4 regions of the Microbispora rosea genome follow, and region 1 is predicted to be linked to each of the others. Evidence: riboswitches for the same ligand, from Rfam matches in the RefSeq annotation. Region 1 holds a riboswitch; each other region holds the start of a gene.
What was found. A riboswitch is a leader RNA that binds a small molecule or an ion and turns the genes downstream of it on or off. The one in region 1 is predicted to bind cyclic di-AMP.

Region 1 (4,250 bases):
GCCGGAGTGACGGTGCGCGCGGTGCGGCACTACCACGCCAAGGGGCTGCTGCCTGAGCCGGAGCGGGACCACTCCGGCTACCGCAGATACGACGCCGGCGCCGTGGTCGAGCTGATCAAGATCCGGACCCTTGCCGAGGCCGGGGTCCCGCTGGCGCGGGTGCGGGAGCTGCTGCGGGCCGGCGAGGAGGAGTTCGCCGCCGCGGTCGCGGACATCGACAGGCGGTTGCGGGCGGAGATCCGGGAGCGGCAGCGGCACCGCGAGCGGATCGCCCGGCTCGCCTCGGGGGACGGCCTCGCGCTTCCCGTGGAGGTGGTCGAATATCTCGACCGCCTGCGGGCGCTCGGGGTCGACGAGCGGATCGTCCGGGCCGAGCGCGACGGGTGGATCCCGCTGGCCGCGCACTCACCCGCGCGAGTCCCCGCGTGGATGGCACGCAAGCGGGAGCAGATCGAGGACCCGCGCCTCGTCGACTTCTACCTCACCCTGAGCCAGGCCCTCGACCGGGCCGACGACGACCCGCGGCTGGTCGAACTGGCCGACAGGCTGGCCGCCTACCTTACGGATATGGCCGACGAGCGGGGCGAGGACTACGTCGACGACACCGAGATGGCGTCACCGCTTGTCACGCTGATGGACAGGCTGGCGTTCGACACGGTGCCGCCGGCGCGCCGGCTGATCGAGCTGCTGGAGCAGCGCGGCTGGACGGGCTGGACCAAACTCGCGCGCGTGGCCCCCAGATGCAGGCCGGTCTCCCGGGGCGCGGCTCCCCGGTAGCGCCGGCCCGGAGGCGGCGCGCACGGCTCACGGACGGGCGTCGTCCCGGAGGCGGCGCTCCCGCTTTCCACGCGCGAGTTCGGTGCCCAGGGCGTCCAGGCGCTGGTTCCAGAAGCGGCGGAAGTGGTCGAGCCAGGTGTCGACCTCGTGGAGCGGCGCGGGGTCGACGGCGTACAGGCGCCTGGTGCCCTCGGCCCGGACCGTCGCGAAGCCGCTCTCCCGCAGCACGCGCAGGTGCTGGGACACCCCCGGCTGGGAGATCCCGAACTCCTCCTGCACGATCGCGCCGATCTCCCCGGCGGGGCGCTCGCCCTCCGCGAGAAGTTCCAGGATCCGGCGGCGCACCGGATCGCCGAGGACGTCGAACGCGTGCATGCCGCCAGGCTCGCAGCTCACGCTTGTACCGGTCAATTCGGCAGGTGCCGGGCGCTCCCGGGTGAGACGGCGAAGCGCGCCGGGATCACCGGCGCGCCTCGGAGCTGTCGTGCCTCAGGAGGAGGCGGAGGCGGAGACGTCCCCGGGGTACATCGGGTAGCCGTAGCCCGCCACCTGCGAGGTGGGACGGGTGCGGACCTCGACGGCGCCACCGTCGCCCGTGTTGCCCTCGATAGTCTGGATCGTTCCGTTGCCGTTGTCCTTGACGACGAACCCGACGTGCTGGATGTCGTCGATGTCCTCGCTGCCGCTCCAGCTGAAGAACACCACCGCGCCCGGCTTGGGCGTGTGGCCCCAGCGGCCGTGGTCGGCGAACCACTGGGCGTGCTCCACGGTGTAGGCGTCGGAGCCCATCACCGGTCCGATGCCGAGCTGCTGGCCCACCCAGGAGACGAACATGTCGCACCAGGGGGCGTTGAGGTAGTCGGTGAGCGCGCCGCCGTCGCGGGCGAGGGTCTCGCGGGCGCGGGGCGTGGACATGTACCAATGCTGGAACTTGGTGCCGCCGCCCTTGGCGTTCTCGCTGATCCCGACCTGGCTCCTGGCCAGTTTCAGCACGTCCATCGAGCTGATCTTGGGCAGCCGGGAGGCGGTCTCGGCCATGGACTGCGCGGCGGCCGAGCCCTTGCCGGTCGCCGGGTTGTCCGCGTGCGCAGCCGGCGACGCGATCAGCAGGGCCGAGGCGAGGGCCCCGCCGGCGACGGCAGCGCGAACACAGGTGTTGAGGACGTGCATGGTGGGGCGTACTCCCTTGCTTCCATGCCGCCTACCGGGTTAGCTGACGGGTTCGGGCTGGAAGTCGCCCTACGGCACGCATGCCGATTCACCCCAGGAGAGGTGGGTCCCCGGCTCCGCGCGGACGCGGACTCGGCGGCCGGGCGGCAGACCGGGATCGGCCGGCCGCTTCGGTCTGAGGAGGGCTTCTTGACCATTGAGATGAGCAAGTGCACCCTGAGCTGCCTAAAAGGTAATAGACCAGGTCAGACCGGTCAAGTTAGAACAACACACATTTTACTGTGCAGTAGGCGGCAAACCGGGCGTCGCCGGGTAGCGGCGCATGGGGATCAAGGGAGGACCCGGCTCACCGCGGCAGGCGTACGGTCACCGCCAGGCCGCCCTCCGGCCGGGCCAGCGCCTCCACCTCGCCGCCGTGGGCCACGGCGATGGCCCGGACGATGGACAGGCCCAGCCCCGCCCCGCGGGCGGAGCGGACGCGGTCGCCGCCGAGCCGTCGGAACGGCTCGAACAGGTCGTCCACCTCGTACGGCGGAACGGGGGGCCCGGTGTTCTCCACCGTCACGCTCACCCCGGCCTCGTCCTCCCGCAACCGGACCCAGACCTCCCCGTCCCGCAGGTTGTACTTGATCGCGTTCTCCAGCAGGTTGAACAGGCAGCGTTCGAGGAACAGCGGATCTCCGTGCGCCACCGCCGGGCGCAGGTCCTCGTGCACGACCACCTTCCCGCGGCGCGGCTGCAGGTCGATCTGCTCCATCGCCGTACGGACGACCTGCCGCAGGTCGATCGGCTTGCGCGCGGTCACCTCCTGCTCCGACTGCGCCAGCATGAGCAGGCCCTCGATCAGCCGTTCGTACCTCGCGTTGGTGCCGAGCAGCGCGCGGGCCAGCGCCTTCAGGTCCTCCGACGCCGCCGGCTCCTCCAGCGACACCTCCAGGACCGTACGGTTGATCGCCAGCGGGGTGCGCAGCTCGTGGGAGGCGTTGGCGATGAACCGGCGCTGGGCGTCGAACACCCGGTGCAGCCGGTCGAGCATCGCGTCGAAGGTGTCGGCGAGCCGCTTGACCTCGTCCTGCGGGCCGCGCAGCGCGATGCGCTCGTGCAGCGTGCTCTCCGACAGGCGCTGCGCGGTCTCGGTCACCCGGTCGAGCGGGCGCAGCGCACGGTCGGCCACCAGGTAGCCCAGCACCACCGCGACGACCCCGACCAGGACCATGACGACCACCGACGAGCGGAGCACGTCGCTCAGCACGTCGGCCGCCCCCTGCTCGACGTTGGTGCGCACCCGCTGGGCGAGCATGTCGCCGTCGGGCAGCGTCGTTCCCATGACGGCCCCAGGGGTGCCGATGCCGGTCACCTTCGACGCCACCGCCACCACGAACCGCTGGTTGAGCGCCCGCGCCGTCAGCAGGTGGGTGAACCACAGCAGCACCGACCCCGCCAGGAAGAACAACCCGCCGTACAGCAGGGTGAGCCGCATCCGCAGGCCGAGCCTGCTCCACAGGGACAGGGCACGGGTCACAGCCGATACCCCCGGCCCGGCACGTTCTCGATCACCGGCGGCTCGCCCAGCTTGCGGCGCAGCGAAGTGAGCGTGACGCGCAGCACGCCCGTGCCGGCGTCGGCGTGCTCGTCCCAGACGTTCGCGCGCAGCCGGGCCGAGGTCACGAGCCCTCCGTCGGCGCGCAGGAGCTCGTGCAGCACGTCGAACTCCTTGCGGCCCAGCGCCACCTGCCGTCCGTCGCGCGCCACCGTACGGCGGGCGGGGTCGAGCCGGATCCCGGCCCGCTCCAGCACGGGCCGCACCGCCCGGGGCGAGCGCCGGGCCAGGGCCCGGATCCGGGCCACCAGCTCGGCGAACGCGAACGGTTTGACCAGGTAGTCGTCGGCGCCCAGGGACAGGCCGCCGACCCGGTCACGCACCCGCCCGGCCGCCGTCAGCATGAGAATGCGGCTCGCCCCACTGGCCGTGACCAGCTCCCGGCACACCTCGTCGCCGTGCACCTCGGGCAGGTCGCGGTCGAGCACGACCACGTCGTAGTCGACGTAGGCGGCCAGCTTCAGCGCCTCCTGACCGTCGTAGGCCACGTCCACCGCGATGGCGTGCAGCCGCAGCCCCCGGGCGACGGCCTCGGCCAGCTGTTCCTCGTCCTCGACCACGAGCACCCGCATTCCAACCTCCCGCTCGGCTCCGAGACTGGCGCAGGCGGTGTTAGCCGCGGATAAGCCGGGCTCGCTTATCCGCGTTTAGCACCGCCTCCGCTGGAGTTGGGCCCCGTCCCGGGCGGACGCCCCGGACGAGA
Region 2 (4,250 bases), 290 kb from region 1:
GGCCGGGTCAGGACCTGGCTGACCCGGCGCGGGCCGGACCTGATGCGCGGCAGGCGGCTGTGGCTCGCCGTCGCGGCCGGGCTGCTCGTGCTCGCGGGGGCGGGGCTGGTCACCCGCGGCCTGAACTACGGCGTCGAGTTCACCGGAGGCCGGATCGTGGAGTTCGGCACGAGCCGGCCGGTCGACGTCGCGGCGGCGAGGCAGGCGGTGGCGGACGCCGGGTTCCCCTCCGCCGTCGTCCAGAGGTCGGACGACGCGATCTCGGTGCGCACCGGGCAGATCAGCGCCGACGACGTGGTGCGCGTGGAGCAGGCGCTTGACCGGAGCGTGGGTGAGGTCACCAAGCACCGCGACGAGCTCATCGGTCCGAGCCTGGGTGAGGAGCTGCGCCGCAACGCGCTCATCGCGCTCGCCGTCGCGCTCGCCGCGCAGCTCGTCTACCTGGCGTTCCGGTTCCGGTGGACGTTCGGCACGGCGGCCGTGGCGGCCCTGTTCGTGGACGCGGCCGTCGTCGTCGGCACGTTCGCCTGGCTGGGCAAGCCGATCGACGGGGTGTTCCTGGCCGCGATGCTCACGATCATCGGTTACTCGGTCAACGACAAGGTCGTGCTGTTCGACCGGGTGCGCGAGCTGTGGCCGCTGCGGCGCCGGGAGCCGTTCGGCCGGGTGGTGAACGCCGCGATCCTGCAGACCGTGCCGCGCACGGTGAACACCGGGCTCGGGGCGCTGTTCATCCTGGCGGCTTTGGCGGTGTTCGGCGGCGACTCGCTGCGTGACTTCGCCGTCGCCCTGCTGATCGGCATCGTCGTGGGGACGCTGTCGTCGTCGTTCGTGGCCGGGCCGGTGGCGATCGCGCTGGAGCGGCGGTCCGGCCAGCCGCCGCCGGCTCCCGCCGCGCCGCGTGCGAGGCCCGCGCGGCGTGACGGCTCCGGCGCGGTGGTCTGACCGAGCCGGTCGACCGGCCTCGGCCCCGGGGCGGGGACGCCCCGCCCCGGGGCCCGTTCGGCTACGGCCGGCCGAGCGCGCGCAGCTGGGCGGGCGTCAGCGCGGAGACGTTCTGGTCGATGGGCGTGTCGGTGTACTGGTGGATCGCCCAGGACTTCCAGTCGGCGGGCGGCGTGATGTCGCCCGGCGCCTTGCTGTAGTGGGCCACCCACAGGGGGTACTGGCCGAGGCCGCGGCCGTACTTGTTCGCGAAGTTCCAGCCGCTGTAGAACATCGGCCTGGTGCCGGTCTTGGCCGTCACGTACTCCAGCCAGGTCTTGGCCCACCTGTTGACCTGCTCGACGGACTCGCCGTCGGCGGTCTCCAGGTCGAGGACCAGGATGTCGCCGGGCTTGTGCGGCTGCGAGTTCACCACACTGAGGAAGTGGTCGGCCTCGGCGATGGGGTCGTTGGAGGGATGGCCGTAGTGGTAGACGCCGCGGACGATGCCCTTCTTGGCCAGCTCCTGCCAGTGCCGGGGGAAGGACGAGTCGACCCAGTCGGTCCCCTCGGTGGCCTTGATGAACCCGAACTGCGCGCGGCTGTTCATCCAGTCGTGGTCGGCCTCGTAGCCGGAGACGTCCTGGCCGTACGTGTGCGGGTTCGCGTACGCCGGGGCGGGCAGGGCGACGGCCGCCGTGACGGTGGCCGTGGCGGCCGAGACCGCGAGGGTCGCCGCAGCGAGGGCGGAGCGCAGGCGCCGGCGGGAGGGCCGGCCCCCGAGGGAGAGCCGATGGATGGACATGGCGGGGTTGACTCCTTGCTTCCATTCCGCCTACCGGGTTAGCTGACGGGTTCGGGCAGGAAGTGCCCTACGGGCGCATCTGGGGGCCTGCGCGCCGATTCACCCCGAGAGAGTGGGTCCCCGGCTCCACATGACGCGGATTCGGCGGCCGCGCGACCACCGCGCGGTCCGGGCAACGACACGGCAAGGGATACGACGGAGAATGTCGGCCGGTACCCATGCCGTGCGACCTAAAGGTACACACAGCACCAGAATGGTGTAAACAGGACAAAACCCGTCTTTACCTGCAGCGGGACGGCGACGCCCGGCCCGTGTCGATCAGCTCGATGCCGGGCACGACGTACTCGGTCGCGGCTCGTCCCGCGACAGCACCATGTCGTCGAGCAGGTGGCCGTAGTCGAGCTCGTGCACGCCCATCACCCGCCGCATCACCGGGGAGGACAGCCCCGCTCGACGTCCGCGCTCGTCCGCAATTCGGTGTCGCTAACTGGACAGATATCGCGAACAGGACGATCATCCCGATGAGTGAGGCCGGGGCGGGCCGGCAGGTGACCCGCTCGGACCGTAACCCCGCCCGTACGCGGCTTCCGTTGACCGGGATCCCCGTGCGATCCGCCCGTAAGGGGGTTTGTAAGTTCGTCACCTGAGGCACCGACACGTACGCGAGGTGAGTCCATGACCGCTGCACCCGCCGACCCCGAGTTCACCGAGGTGGCGCCGCCGACGCCGGCCGAGTTCCGGCGCGCGCTGGGCATGTTCGCGACCGGCGTTAGCGTGGTCACGGGCCTCGACGACGGGGAACCGGTGGGCTTCGCCTGCCAGTCGTTCGCCTCGGTGTCCCTCGAACCGCCGCTGATCCTGTTCTGTGCCGACCACAAGGGCCGCGCCTGGCCGCGGATCAAAAAGTCGGGCCGCTTCTGCGTGAACGTCCTCGGCGAGGATCAGATCGACATCTGCGGCCGATTCGGCTCCAGCAGAGGCGACAAGTTCGCTGGACTCGACTGGGACCTGTCGCGATGGGGCACTCCGGCGTTGCGGAAGGTGCTGCTGCGAGTCCACGGCGACGTGCGCGACGTGCACGTCGCCGGTGACCACGACGTGATCATCGGCCACGTGCGCGAGCTCGAACCCGTCGTCACCGAGCAGCGCCCGATGCTGTTCTTCCGCGGCCGGTTCGGAGTGGAGCAGGACGACCAGGCCGCCGCCCTCGGTCCCAATCTGTGGGGCTGGGGCGACCACTGGGGGTGAGCACCGACCTCCCCCTGCCGCGGCCCCTTCCGGTGATCCGGCCGTCCGAGTGCGCGGGGCGACCCGGCGAATTCGCAGCCTTCTGGTCGACGCCCTAACCACCGGGGTTGATTTCGAGGAGGCACAGTCCTTCTCGCCGCAGGACACGATTCCCGAGCTCACCGTCGCCGTACAGGGCGATCGACGGCGCGCCCCGGCACCATCCGGACATCGACAACGATGACGTCAAAGCCGCGACCGCACGGCTGACCCCTCTCTGCGCCACCTATAAGTGGAGTTGCTGCTGGCAGGATTGCCCCTTCCTGCGCGTACCCGGCGCGTCGTTGCCGTCGCGACCGCCCCGGATGCATGCACCAGCACCGCCAGAACCGGGCCCTGACCTGCCTATCTCCTCCCACCTGTAACTCCAGCTAATCGCTTCGTCGCGTTGCTCGACGACCTGGAGCAATGAGAGAATTCATACAGACTTTCGAATTTCCCGAGGAGGTGTGATGGATCTGTTCGACTCTCATCCTGACCGCCTTCGTCGTTCGAATAGTTCCGACGACTGGTGGGACCGGTTGACCGCCGACTCGCCGTTGTGGTCTGCCGATGGCTCATCCGCCCGCGAGTACTTCCCGATCGCCGACCTCCAGCCGCCGCAGCACACGAGCGCGCACACGAGCGACGGCACGCCCGGCACCGGGAGCCCAGGCAGCCTGGGTGCCGATGGCCTTGGTGTCGATGGTGGTGGCGGCGCGGGTGCCGCCGATGCGGGTGGTCGTCCGCGCGCTCGGTCGTCGTGGGTGCTGGTGGGGTCTGTTCGTGAGTCGGCGCAGGCGTTGGCGTTGGCGCCGCTTCCGGAGGATGCGGATGTCTGCCTGGCTGAGGCGGAGGATTTGCTGTTCGCGCGGGATCGGATCACCTGCGCAATTGCCGATCGGGTGGGCCGGGTCCATCGGGCGGGGCAGGTCAAGCAGCATGGGCATGCCTCCACCCGCAGCTGGCTGCGCACCGCCGCCGGGATGAGCGTCGGCGGAGCCAGCCGCCTGCTGACGTTGGCGGTGGAGCTGGCGCGTCTGCCCCGGGTGCGGGAGAAGTTCGCCGCCGGCCAGTTGGCGGCAGGGGTGGTGGAAGCGATCTGCACCGCCACCGCGAACCTGTCCGACGAGCACGCCGGTCTGGCCGAGCCGATCCTGCTGGAGCTCGCAACCAAAGCAGGCGCGGCGGAGGTGGCCAAGGCCGGGCGTTACCTGCGTGCCGTGCTGGACCCTGATGGGGAGGACCGCGACGA
Region 3 (4,250 bases), on a different contig from region 1:
CCGGACGATGGCCGAGCTCGCCGACCGGCTCGGCGTGGACGAGCGCACCGTGCGGCGGTATGTGGACCACCTGATCGACCTCGACGTCCCCGTCGAGTCGGTGCGCGGCCGCTACGGCGGATACCGCCTCGCCCCCGGATACCGCATGCCTCCGCTCATGCTGAGCGACGACGAGGCGCTCGCCGTGCTGCTCGGCCTGGTGGCCGGCCGCCGGGCGGGGTTGACGACGGCGACGGGCACGGCGAGCGAGACGGCGACGGCCAAGATCCGGCGGGTCCTGCCCGAGCGGCTCGCCCGCAGGCTCGACACCGTGCTCGAGTCCCTCGCGTTCACGGCTCCGCCCGGCGAGTTCGCCGTCCCCGAGACCGCGGTCCTGCTCACCGTCGCCGACGCGGTGCGCCATCGACGGCCGATCTCGATCAGGTACACCGCCGCCGACGGACGGCGCAGCGAGCGCACGCTGCATCCGTACGGGCTCGTCGCCCATTCGGGCCGGTGGTACGTCACGGGCGCGGATCCGGAGATCGGCGAGGATCGGACCTTCCGGCTGGATCGCATCGCGGACGCGAGGGCGCTGCCCGGTTCGTTCGAGCCGCCCGCCGGGCTGGATCCGGCGCAGCACGTCCTGACCGGATTCGCCACGGCTCGGTATCGGCACGAAGTCGTCCTGCGGATCCAGGGGACGGCCGAGCAGATCCGTGTCCGGCTTCCCGCCGGCGTCGCGACCGTGGAGGAATTCCCGTCCGAGGAGGGCGCGGATCCCGGCGACGAGGGCTGGCTCCGCGTCGAGGTGCGAGCGGAGCGGCTCGACTGGCTGCCCGCGGTGCTCGCGTCGCTTGACCGGCCGTTCGTCATCGAGCGACCGGACGAGCTACGCGATCTCGTCGCCGCGCTCGCGGACCGGCTCGCGGCCTCCGCCCGCAGGACCGCCGGGTGACGGTGGGCTATGCCGTGGCCGCCGGGGAACCGGTCGCGGCCGCGTGCAGAAAACGGTCGATGGCGGCGAAGGTGGCCGCCGGCTGTTCGATGTGCGGGAGGTGACCGGCCTCGGGGATCACCTCCAGCCGGCCGTTCCGGAAGGCGTCGGCGTAGGCGGCGCCGTAGGCGGGCGTGACGATCCGGTCGCTTTCCCCCCACAGCAGGAGAGCGGGCACGTCGAGGTGCCGCAGCCGGCGGAGCAGCTTGGGATCGTGCATGTAGGGGTCGCCCGCCAGCGTGCGCATGGTGGCCATGTCGGCTGCCCGGCGCGCGAGTTGGTCGGCGGGGACGCCGGCCGGGTCGACGTAGAAGCGCTGCGAGTCGTGCCAGGCGTATTCGGCGACGCCGCGGGCGTCCAGGGAGAAGAAGTCGCGGATCGGCTCGCCGGGCACGTCCACGCCGACGGCGTCGATCAGCACCAGCCCGGTGATGACGCCCGCCGTGTCGCGTACGGCCATCTCGGCGGCGGTCCAGCCGCCGAGGGAGGAGCCGACGACGAGGACGTCGCGCAGTCCCAGGCGATGCAGACAGTGCAGGTAGGTCAGGGCGAGGTCGTCTATGCCGGTGAGCCATGGGGGGCGGTGGGCGCCGTCCCAGCCGGGGTGCACGGGCGTGACGGTGTGTGTCGTCCGGGAGAGGTGCCCGGCGAGCCCGGCGACCGTGGCGGGGCCGCCGCCGCCGTGCAGGATCAGGGCCGGTCTGCCGGTTCCGGCCTCCGACACGTGGAGGGACAGATCGTCATAGAGCGGGATGGTGTCCATGGCCGCAGCATAACTAAAGAAGCTTATTTAAACTAGCTTAGTTTTCGTACTACACTCGTCTCGTGCGTAGTGATCTGCAACAACTCGGGCGAGCGGTCAAGCAGGTCCAATATCGGCAGCACCGGGCCCTGGAGGGCGGGCTGTCGGCGGTCGGCGCGACGCTCGCCCAGTGGGACGCCCTCCGAGCGATCAGCCGTTCTCCCGGGGCGTCGGCCCGGGAACTGGCCGCGGCGACGTTCCAGACCGAGCAGGCATTCGGGGCCCTCGCCGGTCGGCTGGTGGCCCAGGGATGGATCGAGCGCAGGCCCGGGCGCGGCCGGCGCATCGAGCACCATCTCACCTCTTCCGGCGAGCGGGTCCTGGAAGCCGGGCACAAGGTCGCCGACGAGGTGCTCGCCAGGTGCTACACCGCCTTGACGGACGTAGACCGCGCGACGCTGCTGGCCCTGCTCCAGCGCCTCATCGTGGAGGACGCGTAGCCTCCGGCCCGCGGCCGGCCTCCGGTGGAGACGCCCCGACGGCGCGCTTCGGGGCATCTCCACGGAGGATTCCCAGGTCAGACGCCGGGGCGTACGGCGGTGAGGAAGCTGCCTCTCCAGTAGGAGTCGAGCTTGTCGATGCTGACCACCGCGCCGCTGTGGGGGGCGCTGATCACCTTCTTGTGCCCGATGTACATGCCCACGTGGCCGCCGCCACTGGTGAAGATGAGGTCGCCGGGCTTGAGGTGCGGCAGGGAGACCTTCTTCTTGGCGGCGTTGAGCATCGACCACGTCGTACGCGGGAGCTTGACGCCGGCCTTGCGCCAGGCGAACTGGACCAGCCCGGAGCAGTCGAACGCCCGTGGGCCCGTGGCGCCCCATATGTACGGATCGCCGAGTTGCTTCTTCGCCACCTCGATGGCGCGCTCGGCCTTCTGCTGCTGAAGGGCCGACTTGGTGAGCTTCGTGGTGGCGGAGTCGTCCGCCGTGGACGTCAGGGGAGCCTCGCGGTTGTACGGGGTGGTCGCCGTGGCGGCGGGCTCGGGCGGGATGATCGTCGAGGCCGGGGGCGGGGCCGTCGCCGGTGTCGGCGCGGCGGCTGCGGGGAGTGCGCTCAATGCTCCCGCGGACGCGGTGAGCGCCGCGCTACTGAGCGTGACGCAGGCGATGTGGAGCAGAGTGGTGGAGTTGGTGGACAGGGGATCTCTCCCTTTGGTCTTCCGCTTGCGCCTACCGGGTTAGCTGACGGATTCGGGCAGGGAAGTTGCCCTACGGCGCTGGCGCGCCGATTCACCCCAGACCTTCGTCGAAGGTCGATTGGTTCCCCGGCTCCGAGCCTCCTTGCTGCACGGATTCGGCATCACCGTCGCCCAGGGGGGCGGAGAGGACGTGGCGACGGCGACAGTGGATGGTCGAACCCGGCCGGGCCGGGTTCGTCACGGCGGCGTCACGCGGACCCCACCGCAGGGCAAGGAAACTACCAAGCAGCCCATATCGCCGCAAAGGGCATGAAAAGGGTAATGACCGTATAAAAAGGATCAAAAGCGCGAAACCGCAGGTCAGGGCGGCTCTGAATGCAAAATGTGGCGCTCGTCACACTTGCCGGGATCTTCCGGTCGCAGGGGGGCGCGCCTGTATGAGCTGCACAGCAAGGCGGGGTGCTCACCGCAGTGCAAACGCGTGCCCGCCGTCGCGGCCTCGTGGCGTCGCGGACAAGGGGGCGAGGGCCCGGACGGCGTCGGCCCGGCATATGCACAACGACCGGTGACCGGACCCGGTCGCGGTCCGTGGATGCGCCGCTAGCCGCCCGCTAGTCGGCGGGCAGGCCGTTGCGGCGGGCCAGCGTGAGCAGAACGCTCCGCAGTGCCTCGGTCTCCTCGGGGTCGAGGCCGTCGGTCAGTTCGCTGTCGAGTTCGGCCGCCGCCGCGGTGCAGGTGGCCAGCAGCTCCCGGCCCTCTTCGGTGAGTGCGAGCGTCTGCCTGCGCCGGTCCGAAGGGTCGCGTTCGCGCTGTATGGCGCCGAGCTCCTCCAGGCGGTCGGCGAGCGACACCACCAGGCTGGGCGCCACGTTCATGAGCTTGGCGATGTCGAGCTGAGAGGTCGCCGTTCCGGACTCCAGCACCGTCAGCAGTCCTATGTGCTTGGGCTTGAGGCCGTGGCCGGCCAGGCGCGCCGAGAACCGCTCGGTCACAACGGCCCCCAGCGTGCCGAGCCGGAAGGCCAGCGTCGAGGTCAGCTTGACATCGTTCATGCCTTCAATGCTACCGTCCTTAAACGATTCAACCTCTGAACGATTTGGAGTCAGAACGATGCTGAACCCCGCCTCCGTCCACGTGGTGTTCGCCGACCTTCAGGCCGGCATCGTCGAGGCCAGTGCGACCAACCCGGCCTCTTCCATCCGCCGCGCGGCCAAGGTCCTGAACGGACTCGTCGCAGCCCTGGACATCCCGTTCACCCTCTCGGCCGCGCCTCGCCCCGGCGGCCCCGTGATGGTCGAGGAACTGCCGGACGGTGAGCCGTACGTGCGCACCGG
Region 4 (4,250 bases), on a different contig from region 1:
CCGCAGGGCCGCCCGCGAGGGCCGCAGCGTCGAGGACGCCCGGGTGCGGGTGCTGCTGGACGCGCTCCAGGACGCCGCCTCCGGGCTGCGCAAGGAGCTCGGGCTGCCCACGACGATCACCAGGCCGGCCGACCACGTGAACGCGGTGCAGCCCGGCGAGCCGGGCGTGACGGCCGTTCCCGCGCGGGCGCTGGCCAACGACGACCCGCAGCTCCTCGACCAGCTCCTGGCCATCCCTCATCTGCATCTGATCGTCGACGGCTACAACGTGACCAAGACCGGCTACCCGTCGCTGACCCTCGCCGACCAGCGGGCCCGGCTGCTGACCGGGCTCGGCGGGCTCGCCGTGCAGACGCGGGCGGAGGTGACGTGCGTGTTCGACGGCGCCGAGCTGAACGGGCCGGTCCAGGTCTCCGCGCCGCGTGGGGTGCGGGTGAGGTTCAGCGCGCCCGGGGAGATCGCCGACGACCTCATCCGCGCACTGGTGCGGGCGGAGCCGCCCGGGCGGGCCATCGCCGTGGTCTCCTCCGACAGGGAGGTGGCCGAGTCGGTGCGCCGCATGGGCGCCCGGCCGGTGCCCTCGCTCCTGCTGCTGCGCCGTCTCGGCCGCGGCTGAGCCGCCGCGCGCGCAGCCCGCGACGGCGTCGTCACCAAGGGTGATGACTGCCGCGAATACCTGCGAATAGGTTGAAGCTTCAAGATCGCCTAGATAGAGTCGCGCCGCAGGTTCGTTGATCTAAGAGGTTGATCCTCAAGGGGGCTCAGTGCGAGGGCGTGTGCCGGTGGCCGCCGGTCTGGCCGCCGTGGTCCTGCTGACGCCGATGACGGGCGCGGAGGCGGATCCGAAGCCCACGGTCGCGCAGGCCAAGGCGAAGCTGAGCAAGCTCAACGAGCAGGCCGACAAGCTCGTGGACCGCTACAACGCGGCCAACGAGAAGTGGAAGAAGTCGCGGCAGAAGTACCTCGCGATCAACGAGGACTACAAGAAGCAGAACGTCCGGGTCGAGGCGCTGCGCTCCGGACTGGTCTCGATGGCCGTCAGCAGCTACCAGGTCGGCGAGATGGGGTCGTGGGGCGGCGTCTTCTACAGCTCCAACCCCGATGCCATGCTCAGCGGCCTCGCCACGCTCAACCACATGTCGGCCGAGCGGGCCGGGCGCCTCAGGGAGTACGAGGGCGCCATCAAGGACCTCAAGGACCGCCGCGACCAGAGCAAGGTGGTCTACAAAGAGGCCGCCGACGTCAAGGACGAGCTGGCCGGCGAGAAGGAGAAGGTCGACAAGCTCGTCCGGGAGCAGATGAAGCTGCTGCGCTCGCTCGGGACGTTCAACCCCGGCAACCCCAACAGCGCCGGCGTCGTCTACACCGGGCCGGCGTCCGGCAACGCGCTGGAAGCCCTCCAGTTCGCCTACAAGCAGGTCGGCAAGCCCTATCGCTACGGGGGCACCGGACCGGGCGCCTGGGACTGCTCCGGGCTCGTGCAGGCCGCGTGGGCGGCGGCGGGCGTGCGGCTGCCCCGGACCAGCTACGAGCAGTGGGCCTGGGGTGCGAGCCGCAGGGTCTCGCTGGACGAGCTCCAGCCGGGCGACCTGCTCTGGCACGCCGGATACGGACACGTCGGCATCTACGCCGGCGACGGCAAGGTCGTCCACGCCCCGCAGACCGGCGATGTTGTGAAGATTGTCTCACTCGCGGAGTATCACGCGATCGGAGCTGTGCGCCCCTGAGGGGTTGGCCACCTCTGTGACGGTGTGTGGTTTTCGGGGCTCTTGTGACCGCATTCAGCCCTTGTTGCGCAGATTGTGAGCAGAGTCACACTTAGCCCTCTCGCGAGGTGGGTAAGCTGCGATTTCTTCTCCGCGGCCTTCGTTATCCGATCTTTATCCGGCGGGCGGGCTTTGCCGAACGCCGCGAGTCCTCGGTAGCTTCTGGGCCGCGGCGAGCACGCCTCGCCGCGGCGCGTCCCGGTCCGGCCGGCCGGGCCGCGCAGTCATCCACCGGCATCGGCGTCCTCCAACACCCTCCCCCTCGCGGGATCCCCCGGCGCCGATGACCAGCCGAGTCCGTGCAGTCAGGAGGCACGGAGCCGGGGAACCATCGACCTTCACGCGAAGGTCCGGGGTGAATCGGCGCATCGCGCGCCGTAGGGCGACTTCCCCGCCCGAACCCGTCAGCTAACCCGGTAGGCGTGAGCGGAAGACCCGAGGAGAGATCCTGTCTACCACCCCCGCTAGTCTGTCCCGTCTTGCCCGAATTGCCGTTGGTGGTGCCGCGTTGACGGCATCCGTAGGGGTCGCCGGAGCACATCCGGCGGCGGCCGATACGGCGGCCGACACGGTGACGGTCACGGTCGTCAAGACGGCCACAGCGACGAAGACGGCCACGAACACGAGCGACGGGAACAGCGCGAAAACCGCCGCCCGCAAGGCCGCCGCGAAGAAGCGGACCAAGAAGCACACCGCCAAGCGGAAGATCAGCAGGACCTCGCTCCAGCGGGCCAAGGCCCGGCGCGCGGTGAAGACCGCCGAGAAGCAGATCGGCGACCCTTACCGCTACGGAGCCACGGGACCGGGCGCGTTCGACTGCTCGGGCCTGGTCCAGTACGCCTGGCGCAAGGCGGGCGTACGGCTGCCGCGCACGACGTGGTCCATCCGCGGCGCGGTCAGGACGAAGGTGTCCTGGGGGCACTTCGAGCCCGGTGACCTCATCTTCACCAGCGGCGGCGGCCACGTCGGCATGTACGTCGGGCACGGCAAGATGATCCACGCTCCGCACACCGGCACGCGGGTCAGGATCGACAAGCTGGACGCCTATCGGAAGAGCACCTTCGTGGGTGCCGTCCGTCCGGGCGTCTGACGGGCGCCGGTCACCAGCCCCCTCGACCGGCGCCGTCCCTACGGCCCCGTCCATCTCGCCGAGGTGGACGGGGCCGTGACATGTGCTGGCTACCATGCACGGCGTGACTGTCACGAGCGGCGTGCCCGGGGGCGGCCTGCGGAGCGTGCGCGCCGGGACCGACCGGTGCCGGCTCGAAGCCGCGCCCCACGGGGTCCCTCCCCGCCGGGTCGCGGTCGTGGCCGTCGCGCTGGCCGCGCTGCTGGCCGGGCTCGCCGCCGCGGCGCCGCCCGACCCGCTGCGCGCCCTGCGGCTGGACGCCCGCGCCGCCGTGCGCGAGCATCCGGGCATGTGGACCGGCGCCTCCGTCGCCCGCGGCGAGCGCGCCGTCGTCGTCGGGTCGCCCCGGCCGCTGGTCGCCGAGGTCGCCGCACTGGCCGATCGCGCGGGCCGCACGGTCACGAGGATCTGGGGCGGGCGCGGCGGCGCGGTGGTCCTCGTGCCGCGCACCGAGGAGCAGGCCGCCGTGCTGGCGACGCCGGCGAAGGTGGACGGCCTGGCGGCGGTCGCCACCGGCGGCCGTGTGATCGTGCAGCCGGCCGCGTTCGCCCGCCTGTCCGCGACCGGCCGCCTGGTCGTCGTGACCCATGAGCTGACGCACGTCGCGACCTCCGGTCCTCGCGCGGTGCCGATGTGGCTCATGGAGGGCTTCGCCGACTACGTGGGCTACCTGGACAGCGGACTGCCGGTCCGTACGGTCGCCGCCGAGCTGGCCGCCGACGTGGCGGCGGGGAGGGCGGCGCTGGACGGCCTGCCCGGGCCCGCCGACTTCGCCGCCAGGCCCGCCCAGGCGTACGAGGAGGCGTGGCTCGCCTGCCGCTACATCGCGGCCCGCTTCGGCGAGCGGAGGCTGGTCGCCCTCTACCGCGCCGCGCTGCGCGAGGAGATCGGCGCCGCCCTCGGAGAACAGCTCGGGCTGACCGCCGACGGCCTGACCAGCGCCTGGCGGTCGTGGGCCCGCGAGCAGCTCGCCCGGCCCTGATCCCGATCTTCTTGGGACGACGGTGCGGCGGCGGCTGCGACAATGCGTTCTCGGGCGGCGCGGGCGGACCGTGCGATCACGCCGGCAGCGGGGGTGAGGATGACGAAGCGGACGCTGATCGTCACGAACGACTTCCCGCCCAGACCGGGCGGCATCCAGGCGTTCGTGCACGGCCTCGCCTCGCGCCGGCCGCCCGGCTCCGTGGTCGTGTACGCCCCGCGCTGGAAGGGATGCGAGGAGTTCGACTCCCGCCAGCCGTACGAGGTGGTCCGGCATCCCTCCTCGCTGATGCTGCCGACGCGCTCGGTGGCGAGAAGGGCGGCGGCGCTCGTGGAGGACGGCGCCACCGTCGTCTTCGGCGCGGCCGCGCCGC

Region 2: another riboswitch for cyclic di-AMP. It lies ahead of ACIBK1_RS15855 (glycoside hydrolase family 25 protein); the one in region 1 lies ahead of ACIBK1_RS17260 (CHAP domain-containing protein).
Region 3: another riboswitch for cyclic di-AMP. It lies ahead of ACIBK1_RS06100 (C40 family peptidase); the one in region 1 lies ahead of ACIBK1_RS17260 (CHAP domain-containing protein).
Region 4: another riboswitch for cyclic di-AMP. It lies ahead of ACIBK1_RS26375 (C40 family peptidase); the one in region 1 lies ahead of ACIBK1_RS17260 (CHAP domain-containing protein).

The regions. Positions count from the first base shown of each region.
Region 1 covers NZ_JBITJO010000003.1:1,074,045-1,078,294, reverse strand. Annotated here, with positions in the region: gene ACIBK1_RS17270 (MerR family transcriptional regulator) at 1-777, shown strand, start outside; gene ACIBK1_RS17265 (ArsR/SmtB family transcription factor) at 805-1,152, opposite strand; gene ACIBK1_RS17260 (CHAP domain-containing protein) at 1,267-1,947, opposite strand; cyclic di-AMP (ydaO/yuaA leader) riboswitch at 1,962-2,095, opposite strand; gene ACIBK1_RS17255 (sensor histidine kinase) at 2,294-3,469, opposite strand; gene ACIBK1_RS17250 (response regulator transcription factor) at 3,466-4,119, opposite strand.
Region 2 covers NZ_JBITJO010000003.1:787,922-792,171, reverse strand. Annotated here, with positions in the region: gene secD (protein translocase subunit SecD) at 1-945, shown strand, start outside; gene ACIBK1_RS15855 (glycoside hydrolase family 25 protein) at 1,007-1,729, opposite strand; cyclic di-AMP (ydaO/yuaA leader) riboswitch at 1,742-1,886, opposite strand; gene ACIBK1_RS15850 (flavin reductase family protein) at 2,405-2,977, shown strand; gene ACIBK1_RS15845 (DUF222 domain-containing protein) at 3,469-4,250, shown strand, end outside.
Region 3 covers NZ_JBITJO010000001.1:1,248,320-1,252,569, forward strand. Annotated here, with positions in the region: gene ACIBK1_RS06085 (helix-turn-helix transcriptional regulator) at 1-937, shown strand, start outside; gene ACIBK1_RS06090 (alpha/beta fold hydrolase) at 945-1,739, opposite strand; gene ACIBK1_RS06095 (MarR family winged helix-turn-helix transcriptional regulator) at 1,802-2,218, shown strand; gene ACIBK1_RS06100 (C40 family peptidase) at 2,296-2,835, opposite strand; cyclic di-AMP (ydaO/yuaA leader) riboswitch at 2,930-3,087, opposite strand; gene ACIBK1_RS06105 (MarR family winged helix-turn-helix transcriptional regulator) at 3,528-3,968, opposite strand; gene ACIBK1_RS06110 (isochorismatase family protein) at 4,027-4,250, shown strand, end outside.
Region 4 covers NZ_JBITJO010000006.1:334,156-338,405, reverse strand. Annotated here, with positions in the region: gene ACIBK1_RS26385 (NYN domain-containing protein) at 1-616, shown strand, start outside; gene ACIBK1_RS26380 (C40 family peptidase) at 765-1,727, shown strand; cyclic di-AMP (ydaO/yuaA leader) riboswitch at 2,046-2,200, shown strand; gene ACIBK1_RS26375 (C40 family peptidase) at 2,275-2,856, shown strand; gene ACIBK1_RS26370 (hypothetical protein) at 2,960-3,877, shown strand; gene ACIBK1_RS26365 (glycosyltransferase family 4 protein) at 3,977-4,250, shown strand, end outside.